Regions from separate parts of the Actinokineospora spheciospongiae genome, predicted to be linked through region 2. Evidence: riboswitches for the same ligand, from Rfam matches in the RefSeq annotation. Region 2 holds a riboswitch; the other holds the start of a gene.
The links. A riboswitch is a leader RNA that binds a small molecule or an ion and turns the genes downstream of it on or off. The one in region 2 is predicted to bind cobalamin.

Region 1: linked by a shared signal. The riboswitch ahead of DFQ13_RS24125 (CbtB domain-containing protein) and the one ahead of DFQ13_RS20150 (FecCD family ABC transporter permease) in region 2 are both predicted to bind cobalamin.

The regions. Positions count from the first base shown of each region.
Region 1 covers NZ_QHCP01000010.1:100,346-107,383, forward strand. The annotation lists partial or broken gene DFQ13_RS35255 (FAD-binding and (Fe-S)-binding domain-containing protein) at 1-82, shown strand, start outside; gene DFQ13_RS35260 (AraC family transcriptional regulator) at 978-1,982, opposite strand; gene DFQ13_RS24110 (NAD(P)H-binding protein) at 2,065-2,901, shown strand; gene DFQ13_RS24115 (pyridoxamine 5'-phosphate oxidase family protein) at 2,928-3,356, shown strand; gene DFQ13_RS24120 (CbtA family protein) at 3,441-4,247, opposite strand; gene DFQ13_RS24125 (CbtB domain-containing protein) at 4,238-4,450, opposite strand; cobalamin riboswitch at 4,467-4,622, opposite strand; gene DFQ13_RS24130 (histidine phosphatase family protein) at 4,683-5,249, shown strand; gene DFQ13_RS24135 (GAF domain-containing sensor histidine kinase) at 5,538-7,038, shown strand, end outside.
Region 2 covers NZ_QHCP01000007.1:147,437-154,474, forward strand. The annotation lists gene DFQ13_RS20140 (ABC transporter substrate-binding protein) at 1-533, opposite strand, end outside; gene DFQ13_RS20145 (ABC transporter ATP-binding protein) at 530-1,333, opposite strand; gene DFQ13_RS20150 (FecCD family ABC transporter permease) at 1,330-2,358, opposite strand; cobalamin riboswitch at 2,444-2,621, opposite strand; gene DFQ13_RS20155 ((2Fe-2S) ferredoxin domain-containing protein) at 2,738-3,421, opposite strand; gene DFQ13_RS20160 (alpha/beta hydrolase) at 3,709-5,169, opposite strand; gene DFQ13_RS20165 (MFS transporter) at 5,402-6,637, shown strand; gene DFQ13_RS20170 (3-oxoacid CoA-transferase subunit B) at 6,703-7,038, opposite strand, start outside.

The DNA.
Region 1 (7,038 bases), on a different contig from region 2:
GGTGCGCGGCTGGGCGGACCCGGCCGTGCACGAGGCGCTGGACCTGTGCCTGTCCTGCAAGGCGTGCGCCCGCGACTGCCCGGCGGGGGTGGACATGGCCACGTACAAGGCCGAGGTCCTGCACCACCGCTACCGGCGCAGGCTGCGCCCGATCACCCACTACACCCTGGGCTGGCTCCCGCGCGCCGCCGCCGTGGCGGGCAGGCTGCCCCGCCTGGCCAACGCCGTCCTGGACAATCCGCTGGTCAAGCGCCTCGCCGGGATCGACAGCCGCCGGGGCCTGCCCCGCTTCGCCCGGCACCGATTCCGGCGTGTCGCCGCCGGTCGGCCCGAGGTGTCGGGTCGGCGCGTGCTGCTGTGGGTCGACACGTTCACCGAGGCGTTCGCCCCGGAGGTCGGCGTCGCCGCGATCCGGGTGCTGGAGTCGGCCGGGTACGCGGTGGAGCTGACCATCCGCCAGGTCTGCTGCGGCCTGACCTGGATCACCACCGGCCAGCTCGACGGTGCCCGCCGCAGGCTCCGCCACACCCTCGACGCCCTGGGGTCCGCCATCGTCGACGGCATCCCCATCGTCGGCCTGGAGCCCTCCTGCACCGCCGTCCTGCGCGGTGACGCCGTCGACCTGCTGCCCGAGGACCCCCGGGCCCACCGCGTCAAGGCCCTCACCGTCACCCTCGCCGAGCTGCTGACCGCCACCCCCGGCTGGTCGCCGCCCGATCTGTCCGATGTGGACGTGGTTGCCCAACCCCACTGCCACCACCGGGCCACCCTGGGTTGGGACACCGACGCCGCCCTGCTGCGCCGGGCGGGCGCGCGGGTGGAGGCGGTCGGCGGCTGCTGCGGGCTGGCCGGGAACTTCGGCGTCGAACGCGGCCACTACGAGGTGTCGGTGGCCGTCGCCGAAACCGCCCTGCTGCCCGCCCTGCGCGCCCGCCCCCGCCCGGTCCTCGCCGACGGCTTCTCCTGCCGCACCCAGGTCAGCGACCTGACCGGAGGCTCCTCCCGGCACTTGGCGCAACTGCTCGCCGATCACCTCCCACCCCCGGGAGGGGGTCGGAACGGCGGAACTCGCTCGGACTCACGCCCCGGGTCCGCTTGAACGCCGCGCTGAACGCGAACGCGTCGGAGTAGCCCACCGTGCGGGCGACCTCGGCGACGGTCGTCGCCTCGCGCTCGACCAGCAGGTCCGCCGCGAGCGCCATGCGCCAGCGGGTCAGGTAGGTCAGCGGTGGTTCACCGACCAGGTCGGCGAACCGCTTCGCCAGGGTGGAGCGCGACACCCCGGCCCGGTCGGCCAGCGCGGAGACCGTCCACGGCGCCGCCGGTTCGGCGTGCAGCAGGTGCAGCGCGCCGCCGACCACGGGGTCGCGCTGGGCGGCGTACCAGGCGGGCGGCTCACCGCCGGGCCGGTCGAAGTACTCGCGCACCGAGCAGACCAGCAGCCAGTCCAGCAACCGGTCGAGGACCACCTGCTGGCCCGGGGTGTCGACGGCGACCTCGGCGGCGAGGTGGTCCAGCACGGCGTCGGACCCGCCGCCGGGGGCCACCCGCAGCACGACCGGCAGCGCGTCCAGCAGCCTGCGGCTGATCTCGCCGCGCACCGGGTAGGCGCCGACGATCAGCGTCGTCGCGCCCGCACCGGGGTCGCCGCAACTGTCGTCGTTCCAGCCGCGCCGGTGCCGGGTCCCGCCCTGCTCGGGCGTCGTGCAGTGCTCACCGCAGGCGACCGGCTCGGCCGAGGTGCCGACCTCGTCGACGAAGGTGAACGGCGCGGGGCCCCGCACGATGACCGTCTCCCCCGCGCGCAACCGCTCGGGCGGGTGGCCCTCCGGCACGATCCAGCCCGCCCCGCCGAGGACGGTGCACAGCGTCAGCGGCGCACCGTCGACGAAGTGCAGCGACCAGGGCGGCGACAGGGTCGTGCCTGCGAACAGCGAGCCCTGGGCCCGCATCCCCCGGAAGAGGTCTCCGAACGCGTCCACCCCACCGAGGTTAGACGATCACAAAGGCAATCCAGCTTCTTGCCCATGGATTCGTCCAAGGCGGTGCCGTTGAATTCCTGTCATGCGCAACGACAACACCCTCGTCCTCGGTGCCACCGGCAAGTCCGGCAGGCGGGTCGCCGCCCGGTTGCGGCTGCGCGGCACACCGGTGCGCGCCGCCTCCCGGTCCAGCTCGACCGGCTTCGACTGGGCCGACCCCGACGGCTGGGACGCGGTGCTGGCGGGCGTCACCGCCGCCTACGTGGTGGCCCCGACGGTGCCCGGGCCGGTGCACGGGTTCGTGGCGCGGGCCGAGGCCGCGGGCGTGCGGCGGCTGGTCCTGCTCTCCGGGCGCGGCGCCGACACCTGGGGCGACTCCGCGTTCGGGCTGGACATGCGCTCGGCCGAGGACGCCGTGCGCGGCTCGGCACTGGACTGGACCGTCCTGCGGCCGTCGAACTTCGACCAGAACTTCGACGAAGACCTCTTCCACGCCCCGCTGGTCGCGGGCGAGCTGGCGCTCCCGGCCGGTGCGGTCCCCGAGCCGTTCATCGACCTGGAGGACGTCGCCGACGTCGCGGCCGCGGTGCTGACCGAGCCCGACGGGCACGCCGGGAAGGTCTACGAGCTGTCCGGGCCGCGCGCACTGACCTTCGCCGAGGCCACCGAACTGATCTCCCGGGCGTCCGGGCTGCCCATCACCTACAAGCAGGTCTCCCCCGCCGAGTACACCGCGGCACTGGTCGAGCAGGGTTGGGCCGAGGCCGACGCCCACCACGTCGCCGAGATGTTCGTGCTGATGGAGAGCGGGATCATCGCCGAGACGGCGGACGGGGTCGCCACCGTGCTGGGGCGTGAACCCCGGACCTTCGAGGACTACGCCGTGCGGGCCGCGGCGGCGGGCGCCTGGCAGCGCTGACCCCCACCCCCGCTGAGAGGACCGCGATGAGCACCGCCACCAGTTCCCTGACCACCGAGGACCTCGACTTCCTCGCCCGCCCCCTGCACGGGTTCCTGTCCGTGGCCGGGGCACCGCAACCGGTGCAGCCCCGACCGGTGTGGTTCGAGACCACCGCCGAGGGGAAGGTCCAGTTCTTCACGGAGCCGGGCTCGTTGAAGGTGCGGCGCCTGAGCCGCGACCCGCGCGCCGCGATCGTCGTCGCGGCCCCGGTGGGTGAACGCGAGCGCTGGGTGTCCATCGTCGGCCGCACCACGGTGGAGACCGACGGGGCGCATGGACTGTGTTCCCGCCTCGCCGCCCGCTACTGGAGCCCCGACGGCCCGGACCGGGCCGACGACCTCGCCGCGATGCTGGCCACCGACCTGCTCCGCGTTGTCATCCACCCGGAGACCGTGCGCCGCTACACGGCCTGACCCCGCCAACGAACCTTTCACTCCGGGGGAAGCACTGAACCCCCGTCCTCGCGCCGAGGACGGGGGTTCAGTGGTGCGAATGGTCTAGCGGGCGCGGGTGAGCCCGCGGTGCAGCAGCGCCGCGAAGCCGATCCCGATGCCCGCCCACAGCACCGCCGAGGTGCCCAGCGAGGCGATCCGGAACTCCCACAGCGTGGCGCCGGGGAAGCCGTCGGGGACCTCCTGGAAGTCCGGCAGCAGCTTGGCCGCCACCGTCACCAGCACCAGGTAGCCGAGCCCGGCGACCAGGACCGCAGTCCACCCGCCGAGCCGCTGGGCCAGCTTGCGGCCCACGACCACGGCCACCAGGGCGAGCACCAGCGAGATGCCGACCATGCCGAAGAACAGGCCGGTGCGCTCGCCGATGGTCTCGCCCCGGCCCACCGCGGGCGGGTTCGCCGGGTAGGTCAGGAACGGGACCAGCACGACCGCGGTGTAGCCGATGCCCAGCACGGCCACGGCGGTGCCGCGCGGGCTCGCGGTGCCCAGCCGCCCGTAGGCGAAGGCGAACGCCAGCCCGAACAGGCCGCCGAGGCCCAACCCGTAGACGACGGTGCCGATGGCGAGGCCGCCGGTGGACTGGAACGACCGGGAGACGACCTCCTCCTCCGCGCCCTCCTCGCCGTGGCTGTGGCCTGCCGCGGCGCCGTCGTCGTGCGAGTGCTCCGCGGCGCCGCCCTGCTCCTCCAGGGAGATGGCGGTGTCCACCGACGGTTCGCCGAACGCCTCGGCGAACCCGAAGGCGAGGACACCGCCGAGCAGGCCTGCGAGCAGGCCCCACACCAGCAACGAGCGGACGTCCAGCGCGGCCGAGGTGGCCGCTCGATCGGTTCCGGTCTCGCTCAGTGGCACGGGAAGCCCAGCAGGTGGCGGGCGTCGTGGACGAGCTCGTGCACGTAGGTGCCGTCGAACACGGCGAGCGCGCCCTGCTCGGCGCCGACGAAGTAGAGCGCGATCAGCGAGATGATCCCGACGAAGAGCGCGTACGGCAGGATCTGCCGCACCGGGATGCTGACGGGAACGGGGACGGGGGTGGCGACGGCATGCGTCGTCATGGGGTGCCTCCTCAGGCTGCACGCGGCCCGATGGGTCCAGGGGTGTCGATGGCTGGGGGTCTGACTGTGGAGCGGTTGCCCGGTCCATCACAGTGGCGCGGCCGTGCCGGGATCACACCGGCTTCCCCATACCATCTCGGTCAGTCCCGAAACCTATGGGAGCGCCGCTTGCAGTGTCAACGCGCCCGCGTCCGCGGTGGGCAACATCATCCGTCCAGCTCAAGGGGTGCCGGTGGGTAATCGGCTGACCCTGGTGGGCCACGGCCCCACCGCCGCCACGCGGGTGGCCGCGTTCCCGGTCGACGAACCGCTGTCGGACCCGGGGCCGGTGTCCACCGCCGGGCTGGGCCGGGTGGCGGTGGCGCTGCGCGGACCGGAGACCCGGTGCGCGCAGACCGCCACCGCGCTGGGGCTGGCGGCCTCGGTGGACGACCGGCTGCGGGACCTGGACTTCGGTGCCTGGCGGGGGCGCACCCTCGACGAGGTGGCGGCGGCCGAACCCGCCGCGGTCACCCGGTGGCTGACCGACCCGGCCGCGGCCCCGCACGGCGGCGAGTCGCTGGCCGACCTGGTGGCCAGGGTGGGCGGCTGGCTCGACGAGCGGCCCACCGACCCGGCGCCGGTGGTGGCGGTGACGCACCCGTCGGTGGTGCGCGCGGCGCTGGTGCACGCCCTCGGCGCCGACCCGGCCGCGTACTGGCGCATCGACGTGGTGCCGCTGTCGCGGACGGTGCTGCGCGGCGGCCCCGGCCGGTGGTCGCTGCGCTGGCTGAGCCCGGCGGGACAGCGCGACGAATGACGTTCCGTGCTTCCTTTCCCGAATTCCGAAAAATACCCACCGACAAGAGAAGTGGCGCGGCGAATGGCAACCACCCGGCATTGAGGTGACATTCCGCGCCCGATCTTGCGCGGCGGCGGGAAGTCCGCGATCCTTTTCCCACCGATCACGCCCACGACGGGCGTCTACGCGTGCCGCCTGGACCTCCGCGGGCGCTGACCGGGCCGCCACCGCCCGACGCGCACCGGGCGCGGGGGTCGGTTTCGCCGAGACGGGTGGGAGGCCGCGCTGGACACGGGTGTGGGTGACATGGGCGGACCGGGCGCCGAGCCCGGTGCCACCGTGAACCACGACGCGGCGGACAACGACCCGGTGCCCCACGACCCGCGGCGCCGCCCGGCCGTCGACCCGCCTGCCGACCGGACGGAACCGCAGGCCCCGCACCTGGCCCGCGACGCGCTCTTCCGCGGCCTGGTCGACCGGGCCGTGGCCGCGGAGATGTCGCACGAGCGGATGCGCCACCTGCTCGGCGCGGTGCTGTCGGTGGCCAGCGACCTGTCCCTGCCCGACGTGCTGCGCCGCGTCGTGGCGGTGGGCTGCGAACTGGTCGGCGCCCGCTACGGCGCGCTCGGCGTCCTCGGGCCCGACGGCGAACTGACCGAGCTGCTGCACTCGGGCGTCCCCGATGACGTGCGCGCGGCCATCGGCGCCCTGCCCACCGGCCGGGGCGTGCTGGGCGTGGTGGGCGGGCAGACCGGCCCGCTGCGCATCGACGAGCTGCGCGACCACCCGGCCGCCGCGGGCTTCCCGCCCGGCCACCCGGAGATGGGTTCCTTCCTCGGCGTGCCGATCCGGTTGCGCGAGCAGGTCTACGGGAACCTGTACCTGGCGGACAAGGCCGACGGGCGGGCGTTCACCGACGAGGACGAGGACGTGGTGGTCGCGCTGGCCGCCGCGGCGGGCATGGCCGTGACCAACGCCCGGCACTACGAGCTGAGCCAGCGCCGGGAGCGCTGGCTGGTGGCCACCACCGAGGTCACCGCCGTGCTGCGCACCGGCGGGGGCGGCGAGGACGAGGGGTTGGCGCTGCTGGTGCGCCGGGCCAGGGAGATCGCGGCCGCGGCGGTGGCGATCGTGGCCGTGCCGGACGGGCCGGGGCACATGGTGCTGCGCGCGGTGGACGGTCGGCTGCGCGAGGAGCTGACCGGCACCAGGATGGTCACCGTCGACAGCCTCACCGGCGACGTGTTCAGCACCGGCAGGCCGCGGTCGGTCACCGAGGTCGCCGAGGCGACGCTGAGCCGGTCGGCGCAGACGTTCCGGTCGCTGCCGCCCGAGATCAGCGAACTGGGGCCCGCGGTGCTGGTGCCGCTCACCGGCGGGCGCACCCCGGCCGGGGTGCTCATCGTGGCCCGCGACCGCGGCGCCGCGCCGTTCGACGAGTCCGACCTGGGGATGGTGCTCGACTACGGCACGCACGCCGCGCTGGCGATGGGGTTCGCCGAGGCGCAACGCGACAAGCAGCGGCTGGCGCTGTTCGAGGAGCGCGACCGGATCGCCCGCGACCTGCACGACCTGGTGATCCAGCGGCTCTTCGCCCTGGGCCTGGGCTTGCAGGGGCTGCGCCGCGACCCGGCCGCGGCGAACACCCCGGAGCAGATCACCGGGTTCATCGCCGAGATCGACCAGACCATCCGCGAACTGCGGCGCAGCATCTTCTCCCTGCAGCAGCCCGCGAACGGCCCCTACAGCCTGCGCTCGGACATCCTGCGGGTGATCTCCGACGCGACCGTGTCGCTGGGCTACGAGC
Region 2 (7,038 bases):
ATCCGCCCGAGGTTGCGCAGGTCGGTGTCGAGGGCGGCCCAGGGTTCGACGGTGCCGCGCGCGTCACCGGAACCCCGCTTGCAGCCCTCGGTCGACTGGTAGGCCGCGATCGACCGCGCCGCCAACCGGTCCGGTGTCACGTCGGCGCCGTCGCTGAACCAGGAGACCACCACGTCGGCGCGCTGGGCCACGACGTTCTCCAGCGACGGCTGCCCGTCCGTGGTGAGGTTCAGCCCGTCGACCACCTCCGTGCCGTAGGCGGCCCCGAGCACGGCGCGGTCGTCGCCCAGGCTGCTCACCGCGGCCACCTGGTCCGCGGCACCGAGGGCGAGGACCGTGGCGACGCGGTTGCCCTGGTTGACGAACAACCGCTGCGCCGGGCTCGGGAACGGGACCTGCTCGCCGCAGTTGTCCACCGTGACCCGGTTCGCCGCGGCGGGCTGTTCCCCGCCGCCGCACCCCGCGAGGGCGGGGACCGCGGTCAGGAGCACGGCGCAGAGCAGGGCGCGCGGGCGTGGTCGGTTCGTTCTCATGGGTCGGTCCTCGTCTCGACGGGGTGCGGCGGTGCGGAACCGGGGCCGAGCACGAGGTGCTCAGCCCCGGTCCCGGGGTCGGTGATCCGGGCGGCGGCCACGGCGAAGACCTCCTCGACCGTGGCGGCGGACAACGCGGTCGACGCCGCGTCCACGACGCGCAGCGCGCCGCGGTGCAGGACCGCGACGCGGTCGAAGTAGGCCGCGGCGAGCGGCAGGTCGTGCATGGCGGCCACCACGGTTCGGCCGAGGCCGCGCAGCGTCTCCAGCAGCCGGGTCTGGTGGCCGACGTCGAGGTGGTTGGTGGGCTCGTCGAGCACCACGAGCCCACCGCCCTGCGCGAGGGCCCGCGCGAGCATCGCCCGGCGGCGCTCGCCGCCGGAGAGCTGGTCGCAGCGCCGGTCGACCGCGTGCGCCAGGTCGACGGCGGCCAGCGCGCCCGCGACGACCGCGTGCTCGTCGCGGCCCAGCGCCCACGGCCGCCGGTGCGGGACCCGCCCCAACGCCACCATCTCCCCGACGAGCAGGTCCTCCTGCGGTGTCTCCTCCTGGCCCACGTAGGCGATCAGCCGGGCGCGCTCGCGGGCGGGCAACGTGCGCAGGTCCCGCCCGCCGACGGCGACCACGCCGTCGGCCGGGGCGCGCAGCCCGCTCAGCGCGCGGACCAGGGTCGACTTGCCGCTGCCGTTGACCCCGACGAGCGCGAGCATCTGCCCCGGCTCGACGTCGAGGTCCACCCCGGACACGACCGTCCGCCCCGCGACCTCGCAGCGCACCCCGCGGCACCGCAGCGACGTCACCGGCCGCCCCCGGAGAAGCTGTAGTGCCTGCGTCCCATCAGGACCAGGAAGACCGGCGCGCCGATGAGCCCGGTCACCACGCTCAGCGGCATCTCCTGCGGTCGCACCAGCACGCGGGCCACGACGTCGACCCACACCAGGAACAGCGCGCCGCCGACGGCGGCGACCGGCAGCACCGCGGCGTGCCGCGCGCCGACCGCGACCCTGGCCAGGTGCGGCACCACCAGGCCGACGAACCCGACGCCGCCCGACACCGCCACGAGCACCCCGACCAGGACGGAGGACAGCAGGAACAGCCCGATCCGCACCCCGCGCACCGGCACGCCCAGCGCGGCGGCCACGTCCGGGCCGGAGGCGAGGGCGTCGAGCCACGAGTGCACGCCCACCAGCGCCGCGGTGGCCACGGCGACGGCGACCAGCGCGGGGCCGGTGTTGTCCCAGGTGGCCCCGGACAGGCTGCCCAGCAGCCAGTGCAGGACAGCCTGCGTCGCCTCCGGTTCGTCCCCGACGAACACCAGGAAGCTCGACACCGACGAGAACGCCGCGGAGAGCACCACGCCGGTGAGGACGAGCCGCAACGGGGTCAACCCGCCCTGGGCCAGCGCCACCCCGAACACCAGCAGCGCGGCCACCACCGCCCCGGCCAGCGCCCCGGCCGACAGCCCCCAGACCCCCAGCCCGCCGAACGCCCCCGCGACGATGACCAGCGTCGCGCCCACCCCGGCGCCCGCGGAGACGCCGAGCAGGTACGGGTCGGCCAGCGGGTTGCGGACCAGGGTCTGCACGACCGCGCCCGCCACCGCCAGCCCCGCGCCCACGACCGCCGCCAGCACCACCCGCGGCGCCCGCAGGTCCCACACGATGGCGTCGTAGACCCGGTCGGGGCCCGGGGTGCCGGTGAGGCCCGCCTCGACGGCCCGCCACACCCCGGCGGGCCGCAGCGACTCCGAGCCGAGCGTCAGCGACACCGCCATGCTCAGGACCAGGCAGACCGACAACGCCAGCACCAGGGGCAGGGTCGGCACCCTGCGCGTCCCGCTACCGGACACGCCACACGACGACGCGCACGCCGAACCCGCTCTCGCCAGGGGCTCATCCGCGAAGCCCGATCGGTCGACGACCGAGCCAGCAGGTCTTCGGACTCGGGTTCAGCCCGCCGGAACGCCTTCCCGGGCACCGGGGCCCAGTGGCACGTGTTCCGCCGGTCACCCTCACCGCTGCGCGACAGTCCCGGATTCGCACCGGGTTCCCTGGCCTTGCGGGCACGACTGGCTCGGGCAGAACCTAACACGGTCCCGGCCGCCGGGGACAGAGCCGTGTGACGTGGCCGTGTGACGTGGCCGTGTGACGTGGCCGTGTGACGTGGCCGTGTGACGTGGCCGTGGCTGTTGCCCGCGGTCGGGTTCAGCCCTGCCCGTGCGGCGGCGGCAGCGCCTCCGCGAGCGCGCCCGGCCTGCTGACGGGCCTGCGGGCGCCGCTGCGCGGATCGGCGGCCCAGGCGGCAACGAGGTCGCGCGCGCCCTGCGCGGTGACCGGCCCCCACCACTGGTCGTCGGAGGCCACCGCGACCACGGGCCCGTGGTTGCAGGGGTAGAGGCAGCCGGTGTGGGTGAGCAGCACCCCGTCCACACCGACCCCGCGCTCGCGCAGGGCGCGGGCGAGCGCCTCGGCGGTCTCGGCGGCCCCCCGCGCGCTGCACCGCGGTCCGTGGCAGACCAGGACGTGGCGGCCGTGCCCCGGCGCGGTGTCCCAGGCGGGAGAGGACAGACCCGCCTCCTCCCCGGTCACCGCCCGGTCCGCGACCGTGATGGCCAGCACCCCGGGGAACCTCCGCACCCAGTCCCCCGCGACCCGCCGCAACCACGACCGCGCGGGCGAGACGGTCCCCGCCGTGGGGACGGCCACCAGGCGCACGAGCGAACCGGGCTCGGTCGCCGCGAGGTCGTCGAGCACGTCGTGCAGGGTCGGCGCGCCGAGCTGCAGGTAGGCCACCCTGGCCCCCACCTCCTCGGCCAGGATTCGCAGATCGGTCTCCCGGTTCGCGGCGTCAGCCCCCATCCCCACCAGGACGAGACGGTGTTCTCGCACGCGACTGCTCCTCTGGTGTCCCGCCGGATGGACTCCCCGCCACCATCTCGGGTCGAACGCCTGAACGCAATACACAATGTGCGGAACGGGGGAATTGCGATCATAATTCCCCGAACACCAGAAACCGATTCACCAGCTTTGTCAGGAACAGAGCACGAACCCCTGGACTCGGCGTCCACCACGCCCTGACAAATGCCGCCCCGAAACCTGTCACCCGCCGCAGGAACCGGCCCCTTGTCCGAAAAGCGCGCCGCCTTTCTCCAATTCCGCGGACCGGGATTCCGCTGTCACGTCCCGCAGAGGACGTCGTGCGCCGGGCGCGTGCCGTCGACGAGGAAGGCGGTCACGGTCCGGTCCCCACAGGCGTTGCCGTTGGCCAGGTAGGCGCCGTGGCCGCCGGAGTCGACGCTGACCATGCGGGCCCGGTCGCCGAACGCGCGCCGCATCCGCAAGGCGCCGCTGTGCGGTGTCGAGGGGTCGCGCAGGTTGTTCACGAGCAGCACGTTCGACGGGCCGCGCGGGGTGATCCGAGTCGTCCGCTCGGCAGGCGGGTGGGGCCAGAACGCGCAGGGGAAGATGTTCACCGGCATCCCTGCGGTGAGTGGGTGCGCCAGGCGGTCCCGGTCCACGTCCCGCTGGTGGGCGCGAACCGAATCAGGCCACTCCACGTCGTTGCACAGGGTGCCGATGGCGACGGCCGTCGTGTTCTGCTGAACGGGTTCCGGCGGCGCGGGCAGGCTCGGCAGCGGCCCGGACGCCATCGCCGCGCGCATCAGCCCGGCGAGCCGGGGGAAATCGGCGTCGGAGTACAGCGCGGGGAGCATCGTGCTCCGCAGGACGTTGCCGGTCAGCCACGGCGGGTTGGCGCCGGGCCAGGGCAGCGGCTGCCGGGCCAGGCCCGCCGCGAGCCGCAGGAACGTCTCCCGCACAGCGGTCGCGTCCGCGCCCAACCCGTATTCGGTGTGCCGAGCCGCAGCCCACGCGGCGAAGTCCGGGAAGCGGTCCTCGACACCGACGCCGTAGTTCGCCGCCCACCCGCGCGCCACGCGGCGGGGATTCGGGTCACCGCTGCTGTCCAGCACGACCCGGTCGGTGCGCTCGGGGAACATCGTGGCGTACACCGCGCCCGCATAGGTGCCGTACGAGACGCCCCAGTAGGAGATCCGCTCCTCGCCGAGTGCCCGGCGGATGCGGTCGATGTCCCGCGCCTCGTTCCGGGTGCTGATGTGGCGCAGCAGCTCCCCGCCGTCGCGCCCGCAGGTCTCGGCGATCCGCCGGGCCCGCTCGACGTTGCCCGCGATGTCCCCGTCCGGCGCGGGCCAGGGGTAGAGGTGGGCCGGGGCGATGTCATCACCCGCCAGCCTGCACGACACCGGCGTGCTCCGCCCGACCCCCCTCGGGTCGAACCCGACGAGGTCGTACCGGTCGAGCAACTCGACCGGCAACCGCGAGACGTACGCGCTGGGCCGGTTGATCCCCGAACCGCCCGGTCCGCCCGGGATGAGCAGCAGCACCCCGCGCCGCGACCCGGCCTTCGCGGTCCGAATCCGCGAGACAGCCAGCTCGACCTGATCCCCGTCCGGCGCGCCGTAGTCCATCGGGACCCGGACAGTCGCGCACTCCTGCCGGGGGTCGACCACCGGAGCCCCGGGGCACGCTCCCCACACCACCCCGCCCGCTTCTGCGGCGGCCACCGGAACGGCCGAGAAGGAGAGGATCGCCACCCCGGCAAGGAGAATTCGTCGCATCGCCACAGCATCGCGCCGCGACGCCCGCTTCGACATCCGGCTACCCGCAGTGTCGGAGGTGAGGCCCGCCCCACCGGTGCCGCAGAACCGCGCGATTGCCGGCGGCGGGCAAGCCGACCCACCAGACTCGGGTCATCGATCCCCGGACCGTCCCGGCCTGTCGACACCCACCCGGGTGGCGACTGGGTCACCCGGTGGTCTGCCCTGCCCCTCGACGAAGGAACGCACCACCATGACCGACACCACCGACGCCCGCTCCCACGTCCAACGCCGCACCTTGCGGGTCCTGGTGGCCTCCCAGGTCCTCAGCGGGGCGGGACTGGCGGCGGGCGTCACCGTCGGCGCCCTGCTCGCCCAGGACATGCTCGGCTCCACCACCCTCGCCGGTCTGCCCAGCGCCCTGTTCACCGCGGGCTCCGCCCTCACCGCCGTCGCCGTCGGTCGGATCTCCCACGCCCGCGGCCGCCGCCCCGGTCTCGCGGCGGGTTACCTCGCGGGCGCCCTGGGCAGCGCCGGGGTGATCACCGCCGCGGCACTGGACAACGCCGTCCTGCTCTTCGCCGCCCTGTTCGTCTACGGCGCGGGCACCGCCACCAACCTGCAGGCCCGCTACGCCGGGGCCGACCTCGCCGCCCCCACCCACCGCGCCCGCGCCGTGTCCACCGTCCTGGTCGCCACCACCATCGGCGGTGTCGCCGGCCCCAACCTCGCCGCCCCCGCGGGCACCCTCGCCCACTGGGCGGGCCTGCCCCACCTGGCGGGGCTGTTCGTGCTCTCCGGCACCGCCTATGCCCTCGCCGCGCTCGTCCTGACCCTCTGGTTGCGCCCCGATCCCCTGCTGCTCGCCCGCACCCTGCACGAGCGGGAACCGGCCCCCGCGACCGCGACCGACCCCACGCTGCCGACCCCGGAGCCGCGGCACGCACCGGGTCCCCTGCTGGGCGGCCTGGTCATGGTCCTCACCCAACTGGTCATGGTGGCGATCATGACCATGACCCCGGTCCACATGCACGACCACGGCCACGGCACCGCCGCCTCCGGCCTGGTCATCGGCATCCACATCGGCGCCATGTACCTGCCCTCACCCCTGACCGGCCTGCTCGTCGACCGCCACGGCCGCCTCCCCCTCGCCGCCGCGTCCGGCGTCACCCTGCTCGCCGCCGGGATCATCGCCGCCACCGCACCGGGCGACTCCATCGCCCTGCTGGCGCTGGCGCTGGCGCTGCTCGGCCTGGGCTGGAACTTCGGCCTCGTCTCCGGCACCGCCATCGTCACCGACGCGGTCCCCCTGGCCACCCGCGCCAAGACCCAGGGCGCCATCGACGTCTCCATCGCCATTGCCGGGGCCACCGGCGGCCTGGCCTCCGGCGTCGTCGTCGGCGCCGCGGGCTACCCCGTCCTCGCCCTCGCGGGCGGCGTCCTGTCCCTGGCCCTGCTCCCCGCCATCGCCGTCACCCGCCGCCGCTGACGTCCGGCCCGGGAGGGGATCGGCCCATTCGTCCGAAGTGGACCGATCACCCGACGGGGGTCGCATCAGTGCCGCGCCGGACCTCCGGCCAGCGGCAGGCTGAGTCGTTCGCTGAGTTCGGCGACGGTCGGGCCGTGGGTTTCGCGGACCACGGCGCCGCGGGGGCCGAGGTCGAAGGTGGCGAGGTCGGTGTAGAGGCGGGTGACGCAGGCGAGGCCGGTCAGCGGGTAGGTGCAGGCGGGGACGAGTTTGGGGGTGCCGTCCTCGGCGAACAGGGTCATCATCACGAAGACCCGGCGGGCACCGGCGGCGAGGTCCATGGCGCCGCCGACGGCGGGGATGGCGCCGGGGGCGCCGGTGTGCCAGTTGGCCAGGTCGCCCGACACCGAGACCTGGAAGGC